DNA from 2 places in the Mesorhizobium sp. B2-4-14 genome. Region 2 is predicted to be linked to the other one. Evidence: predicted binding sites of a transcription regulator. Region 2 holds the regulator's gene; the other holds the start of a gene.
What was found. The regulator PhoB, encoded in region 2, activates phosphate uptake and scavenging genes when phosphate is short. The targets are predictions, from matches to a motif close to TGTCATNNANCTGTCAT.

Region 1 (4,028 bases), on a different contig from region 2:
CACTCCGCGACCCGACAGACCGGGAGGATCAGTTCGTGCCCTTGCCGCCGCACTTGCCTGTGGCGACATTGAAGTTGCCGCAGGACAAGGGCGCGCGCCAATCGGAAATCAGGTCCTTGGAGTCAGGGAGGTAATCGGACCATTCATCGCCCATCACCAGGCCAGGTGTGCGCGACACCGTCTCGAACTGCCCGTCGGCCTGGATTTCGCCGATCAGCACCGGCTTGGTGATGTGGTGGTTCGGCATCATGGTCGAATAGCCGCCGGTCAGGTTCGGCACCGATACGCCGACCATGGCGTCGATAACCTTGTCAGGATCGGTGGTACCGGCCTTTTCGACTGCCTTCACCCACATGTTGAAGCCGATATAATGGGCTTCCATCGGGTCGTTGGTGGTGCGCCTGTCGCTCTTGATGAACTTGTGCCAGTCGGCGATGAACTTCTTGTTCTCGGGCGTGTCGACGCTCTCGAAGTAGTTCCAGGCCGCGAGATGGCCGACCAGCGGCGCAGTGTCGAGACCGGCCAGTTCTTCCTCGCCGACCGAGAACGCCATGACGGGGATGTCCTCCGCCTTGATGCCCTGGTTGCCGAGCTCCTTGTAGAACGGCACGTTGGCGTCGCCGTTGACGGTCGAAACGACGGCCGTCTTCTTGCCGGCCGAACCGAACTTCTTGATCGCCGAGACCTCGGTCTGCCAATCGGAGAAGCCGAACGGCGTGTAGTTGACCATGATGTCTTCCGCCGCGACGCCCTTGGCCTTCAGATAGGCTTCGAGAATCTTGTTGGTGGTGCGTGGGTAGACATAGTCGGTGCCTTCGAGCACCCAGCGCTTCACCAAGCCGCCATCCTCGCTCATCAGATAGTCGACGGCTGGAATGGCCTGCTGGTTCGGTGCGGCGCCGGTGTAGAACACGTTGCGCTCGCTCTCCTCGCCTTCATACTGGACGGGGTAGAACAGGATGTTGTCGAGCTCGGAGAACACTGGCAGCACCGATTTGCGCGACACCGAGGTCCAGCAGCCGAACACCGCCGCCACCTTGTCCTTGGAAATCAGCTCACGCGCCTTCTCGGCGAACAGTGGCCAGTTGGAAGCCGGATCGACGACGACGGCCTCAAGTTTTTTGCCGAGCAGGCCACCCTTGGCGTTCTGCTCGTCGATGAGCATCAGCATGGCGTCCTTCAGCGTCGTCTCCGAAATCGCCATTGTCCCTGACAGCGAATGGAGGATGCCGACCTTGATCGTGTCGTCGGCGGCCCTGGCGGGAACCGACATCAACAGGCCAGCGGCCACCACGCTCGCCGAAAACATTTTTGTTATTGTCGAGAAACTACCCCTCATGCTGAACACTCCCAAGCTGGTTGATTGCACTGAAACAACGCGATGCAACCTACATGCCAACCGCGAATGGGATGTCCGAAAAAGCGAAATAGCCAAACATTGTCAGCCGCTTATTACATCAGACCAAACAAAACAAAGAGAGCCGAAAAAATTTGAGTGAGGGAAATTTGCGCAGCGCACAAGGCAAATTGCCTAATTTTAGCTCAAATTTATCTGATGCCTATATTTTGACCTTTGTGAACGGATCACCGCTGACAAATGTTGCGGCCCGACGCGAAAATGGGGCAAGCTCGACTTCAGACAGGCAACGTCATGGCATCCAGCATTTCACGCATATTCATCGGAATATTACTTCTGGCGGTGGGAACCGGAGCCGCGCGGGCCGACTTCAGCGGCGGCAGGATGCCCGACGGCACCTATCACTGCGAAGTTTATCTGCTCGGCATGTTCCTCAACCTGGGCGTCATCACCATCAAGGGAAATGTCTACACCGGCCCTGTCACCTTCGGCGCCGTCCAACAGGGCTATAACTACCAGATGGACGCAAACGGTGTGATCTCCTGGTTGGGACCGCTCGGCGGCTACACCACCGGTGGCAATTCCCTGTCCCTGACCCAGGCAACCCTGGATGGCCAGAACCCGCCCTCCTTCGATATCATCATGAAGCAGCCGGACGGGGCCTTCACCGCCTCGACCTGCACCAGGGGCGGCAGCCAATAGCCCGTCCTGGTGACGGCCCTCGCCGCGAGGCGAGCTTTCTCTCATGTCATCTGGATGTTGCCGAAGCTGGATAGGCAGCTTTGCGCCGTCACATCCACCTCGAGAGGCAGACACATGGCCGATTCCCCGTCCTCATCCTCCCCCGTCATTCGCGATGTCATCGCCGAGCGCGTTTCGCGCCGTACTCTCCTGAAGGGCAGCCTCGCATCTGGCGCCCTGGTCGCCGGCGGCGGCTTTGTCGGCTCGTTGTTTGCCGGCGAAACACATGCCGCCGCCGCCCTTTCCACCCTCGGTTTTCCCGAACTGAACCGAGTCTATGGCAAGACCCACGCCGCAGCCGACGGCTATGAAACGACGATCGTCGCACGCTGGGGCGATCCGCTTGTCGCGGGCCTGCCGGATTTCGACGGCAATACGATCGCGGCCGACGAACAGGAAAGGCGCTTCGGCTACAATTGCGACTACATCGCCTTCATGCCGCTGCCCAAGGGATCTGTGAACTCCGACCACGGCTTGCTTTGCGTCAACAACGAATACATCTCGCCGAACGTGATGTTCCCCGGCATGACCGAGGACGGCGCCGGCAAGGCGATGAGCAAGGAACAGGTCGATCTCGGGCTGGCGGCGATGGGGCATTCGATCGTCGAGGTCATGCTCAAGGACGGCAAGTGGCAAACCATCGACGATAGCCCGCTTAACCGCCGCATCACCGCCAACACCGAAATGACCGTCTCCGGCCCCGTGGCTGGCCATGCGCTGATGAAGACCTCAGCCGATGCGACCGGCACCAAGGTGCTCGGCACCAGCTATAATTGCAGCGGCGGCGTTACCCCATGGGGGACGGTGCTGACCTGCGAGGAGGGCGTTTCCGATCTGTTCGGCGGCGATCCAAAGAAGGCCCCTACAGCAGGCATTCTCGACCGTTACGGCTTTGACGGCTCCGACATTTACGGCCGCGGTCGCTTTCACGACCGCTTCAACATCGACAAGGAACCGAACGAAACCAACCGCTTCGACTGGGTGGTCGAGATCGACCCCTACGACCCCAAGTCCAAACCGGTGAAGCGCACGGCCCTTGGCCGCATGTCGCACGAGGCCTCTACGGTCGTCGTCAACAAGGATGGCCGCATCGTCGTCTACATGGGTGACGACGATTATTTCGAATATATGTACCGCTACGTCTCGAACAAGGCTTATGACAAGGCGAACCCCGCTTCGAGCAACGGCCTTCTGGACGATGGCGTGCTTTCGGTCGCTCGTTACGATGCCGATGGCACCATGACATGGCTGCCGCTGATCCATGGCCAGGGCAAGCTCACCGTCGATAACGGTTTTGCCGACCAGGCGGAGGTGCTGCTGAAAACACGGCTGGCCGCCGATGCGCTTGGCGCGACCCCGATGGACCGGCCGGAGGACATCGAGACCAATCCGGTCACCGGCCGCGTCTACGCCGTCATGACTAAGAACAAGAAGCGCGAGGAATCCAAGGTCAATCCAGCCAACACGCGGCCCGAAAACCTCTGGGGCCACATCGTCGAACTGATCCCGCCGGGCGGCCGCGGCAGCGACGCCGACCACACCGCCGACAAATACACCTGGGACCTGTTCGTTCTGTGCGGCAATCCCGGGGATGCCAAGGTCGGCGCCACCTTCCATTCCGACACATCGGACAATGGCTGGTTCGTGTGCCCGGACAACATCACCTTCGACCCCGCCGGCCGTCTCTGGGTAGCGACCGACGGCGCCAACGATTTCGACCTGCCCGACGGCGTCTATGGCATCGACACGGAAGGCCCGGCGCGGGGCCTGCCGAAGCTATTGTTCACCTGCCCGCATGGCGCGGAAGCGACCGGCCCCTGCTTCACCCCGGATGGCACAACGCTGTTCCTTTCGGTTCAGCATCCATCGGAGGACGCCGAAACGCTCGACAAGGCGCAGTCCCTATGGCCCGATTTCAAGGACGGCCAGC
Region 2 (4,028 bases):
AATGCCTTCATCCAGCGCCTTCTGGACGGCCGGGCCGATGGCCGAGGCATCCTGCGCCAGGATGATCAGCGAATTGGCGCCCTGCGAGATCAGGCTCTCGACATCGGTGAGCTGCTTGCCCGGATTGGACTGTGCGTCGGCGGAGATGTACTTGTCGCCTGCGGCCTCGATCGCCTTCTTCATGGCGGCCTCGTCGGTCTTCCAGCGCTCTTCCTGGAAGTTGGACCAAGAAACGCCGATGACCTTGCCCTTCGCCTGCGCGACCGACGCGAGCGTCAGTGACATGGCGACACCCGCCAGGATGGCGACTGCGAATCTCTTCATGATATCCTCCCTGCGCCGCGTATGGCGCGACCAAACTGACCCGAAGGCCGGCACAAAGGCTCTATTTTTTCGAGCCTCAAAAAAAATAGTGATGCATCGCCGGAAGGCTGTCAACAATGATTCTGATGGATTTTGAGGCCCGAGAACTTTTTTCGAGCCCCGCAATAAATAAATGACATCGCCGGCCGCTTCTGCCAGTATTTGATCTGTTGCCGCAGTGTTCGAGGGGCACGACGAGCTGCGGCGACCGGGAGGATATTGGAAAGGCATGTCGGTCGGAATCCGCCACGACGATCTGCGCCGGCGCAACCGCGCAATGGTGATTGCGGCCGTGCGCCGGGCCGGCCAGCCCTCGCGCACCGAAATAGCCGCGACCACCGGCCTCAGCCACTCCACCATATCGGCGATTTCCTCTGATCTGATCGGCGAAGGTATCCTGGCCGAAGGCAAGCCGAGCGAGGCCGGCGCGCTCAAACGCGGCAGGCCGCAGGTCGGGCTTGGCCTCAATCCGGAAGCCGCAACGGTGATGACCGTGGTGCTGTCGCTGAATTTCCTGTCCGTCGCCGTCATCGACTATGCCGGCCAGGTCATATCAGAGGAACAGCGCCGGCTGGATACGCTGACCATGTCGCGCGATGCACTGATCGGCGAATGCGTCGCCATCGTGCGGCGGCGCCTAGAGGATCCCGACCTCGACGTGCGCAGCGTCGCCCGCATCGCGCTGGCGATCCAGGGCATCACCGACACCGATGCCCGGGCAATGCTGTGGTCGCCCATCACGCCGCAGACCGACATCGCCTTCGCCGACATACTCGAAGCCGAGTTCGGCATCCCCGCCACCGTGGAGAATGACTGCAACATGATGGCGGTGGCGCTGCGCTGGCGCGATCCGGAGCGCTACCGCGACGACTTCATCGCCATTCTCCTTTCGCACGGTATCGGCATGGGCCTGGTGCTGAAGGGCGAGCTCTTCACCGGCACCCATTCCTCGGGCGGCGAATTCGGCCATATGATCCATCGGCCAGGCGGCGCGCTCTGCCGCTGCGGGCGGCGCGGCTGCGTCGAAGCCTATGCCGGCAATTACGCCATCTGGCGCAACGCCAGGCAGCTCAGCGAGGACACCGAGCCGGTCGCCGATGTCAGCGACGCGCAGATGCGGGCGCTGGCGGCGACGGCGCGGCAAACGGACGGGCCCGAGCGGGAGGCCTACCGCAGGGCCGGCGAGGCGCTGGGCTACGGCCTCGGCAGCCTGTTCGCGCTGATCGATCCCGCCCCCGTCGCCATGGTCGGCGTCAGCGCCGCCGCCTTCGACCTGATCGAGCCGGCATTGCGCGAGGCCATCGCCCAGACCGCCGGCGGCCAGCACTCGAAATCGATTTCCTTCGACACCGAGCCCAACGAGTTGCCGCTGATCCGCGAGGGCTGCGCCATGCGGGCGCTGACCTTCGTCGACCAGGAGATTTTCGCGCCGGGCATGCAGGCGAAAGCCGGCTCCGGGAAGAACGTGGCCTGAATAAAGTCGCGCTCAATCCTCGCGGATTGCATACCCCGCACCACGAATGGTGCGGATGACGTCGGGCATGCGGCCGTTATTGACCGCCTTGCGCAACCGGCCGACATGCACATCCACCGTGCGCTCGTCGATATAGATCGTCTCCCCCCAAACATTGTCGAGCAGCTGGCTGCGCGAAAACACCCGGCCGGGATGACGCATCATGAATTCGAGCAGGCGGAATTCGGTCGGCCCGAGCCGGATCTCGCTCTTCTTGCGGTAGACGCGATGTGATTCGCGGTCGAGCACGATGTCGCCCACCTTGAGCACGCTGGACAGCACTTCCGGCTTGGCGCGGCGCAGCAGCGCCTTGACCCTGGCCATGAATTCCGGTGTCGAGAACGGCTTGACCAGATAATCGTCGGCGCCGGTCGAAAGGCCGCGCACGCGGTCGCTTTCCTCGCCGCGCGCCGTCAGCATGATGATCGGCAGCCGCTCGGTCTCGGGCCGCATCCTTAGCCGGCGACAGAGTTCGATCCCGGACACCGCCGGCACCATCCAGTCGAGCACCAGGAGGTCGGGGACGTTCTCCTGCAGGCGAATCTCCGCCTCGTCGCCGCGCGGGACCACCTCGACCTGGTAGCCTTCCGATTCCAGATTGTAGCGGAGGAGCACGCCGAGTGGCTCCTCATCCTCCACCACCATGATGCGTGGCGCGATCATCGACTGGTCACCTCTAAGGCAATTCCAGGAAAAGTGTGAAGCGGTTTTCCGTCCGGAATTGCATGGAAACAAGAGAGAGAGCGGTTTTCCGTAAAACGGTGAACCGCTCTGACGATCAAGCCGCCGGCGCCGACATCGCCGTTTCGTCCTGCTTCGGACGATTCGCGGGCAGCTGCGTACCGGTCAGCACATAGTAGGCATTCTCGGCGATGTTGGTCACATGGTCGCCGATGCGCTCGAGATTCTTGGCGCAGAACAACAGATGCGTGCAAGCCGTGATGTTGCGCGGATCCTCCATCATGTAGGTGAGAAGTTCGCGGAACACGGAGGTGTATTTGACGTCGATACGTTCGTCATCGGCGCGCAGCTTGGCAAGGGCCTCGGCATCGTGCGCCGCATACTCCTCGATCACGCCCTGCACCTGGATCAGCACCAGCTGCGCCATGGCGTCGATGGAATGCGACAGGTCGCGCGGCGTGGTGGACAGGCCGACCGTACCGACGCGCTTGGCGATGTTCTTGGCAAGGTCGCCAATGCGTTCGAGGTCACCGGCCATGCGGATCGACCCGACGACATGCCGCAGATCGTCGGCCATCGGCTGGCGCTTGGCGATCAGCGTGATGGCGCGGTCGTCGAGTTCGCGCTGGCGCGCGTCCATGATGACGTCGTCGGAGACAACGCGCTGTGCCAGCGCGTTGTCGGAGTTCAGCAGCGCCTTGGTGGCGCCGCCGACCATCGAGCTGGCGAGATCGCCCATGTCGCTGATCAGCCTGCTGATCTGTCCGAGATCCTCGTCGAAAGAAGCGACTGTGTGTTCGGCCATGATCCTGGTCCTCGTATGCGTGAGATCAGCCGAAGCGGCCGGTGATATAGTCCTGCGTGCGCTTCTCGCGGGGCGATGTGAAGATCTTCTCCGTACGATCGAACTCGACCAGCTCGCCCAGATACATGAAAGCCGTCTGGCGCGACACGCGCGCCGCCTGCTGCATGTTGTGGGTGACGATGACGATCGTGTAGTCGGCTTGCAGCTCGTCGATCAATTCCTCGATCTTGGCGGTCGACAGCGGGTCGAGCGCCGATGCCGGCTCGTCGAGCAGGATGACCTCCGGCTTCACCGCCACGGTGCGGGCGATGCAAAGACGCTGCTGCTGGCCGCCCGAAAGGCTGAGGCCGCTGGCGTTGAGCTTGTCCTTGACCTCGGTCCACAGAGCCGCGCGCTTCAGCGCCTGCTCGACACGGCCGTCCATCTCGGCCTTGCTGATCTTCTCATAGAGCCTGACGCCGAACGCGATGTTTTCATAGATCGACATCGGAAACGGCGTCGGCTTCTGGAACACCATGCCGATCTTGGTGCGCAGCAGGTTGAGGTCCTGCGAGCGGTCGAGAATGTTCCGGCCGTCAAGCAGCACCTGACCCTCGGCGCTCTGCCTCGGGTAGAGCTCGTAGATGCGGTTGAAGACGCGCAGCAGCGTCGACTTTCCGCAGCCCG

Region 1: the regulator PhoB is predicted to act here: its motif matches at 2,104-2,120, upstream of FJ938_RS09240 (PhoX family phosphatase).

What each region holds. Positions count from the first base shown of each region.
Region 1 is NZ_VFVA01000007.1:140,318-144,345, forward strand. It holds gene urtA (urea ABC transporter substrate-binding protein) at 29-1,339, opposite strand; gene FJ938_RS09235 (hypothetical protein) at 1,652-2,059, shown strand; gene FJ938_RS09240 (PhoX family phosphatase) at 2,174-4,028, shown strand, end outside.
Region 2 is NZ_VFVA01000039.1:7,772-11,799, reverse strand. It holds gene xylF (D-xylose ABC transporter substrate-binding protein) at 1-324, opposite strand, end outside; gene FJ938_RS25045 (ROK family protein) at 593-1,837, shown strand; gene phoB (phosphate regulon transcriptional regulator PhoB) at 1,850-2,539, opposite strand; gene phoU (phosphate signaling complex protein PhoU) at 2,655-3,362, opposite strand; gene pstB (phosphate ABC transporter ATP-binding protein PstB) at 3,388-4,028, opposite strand, start outside.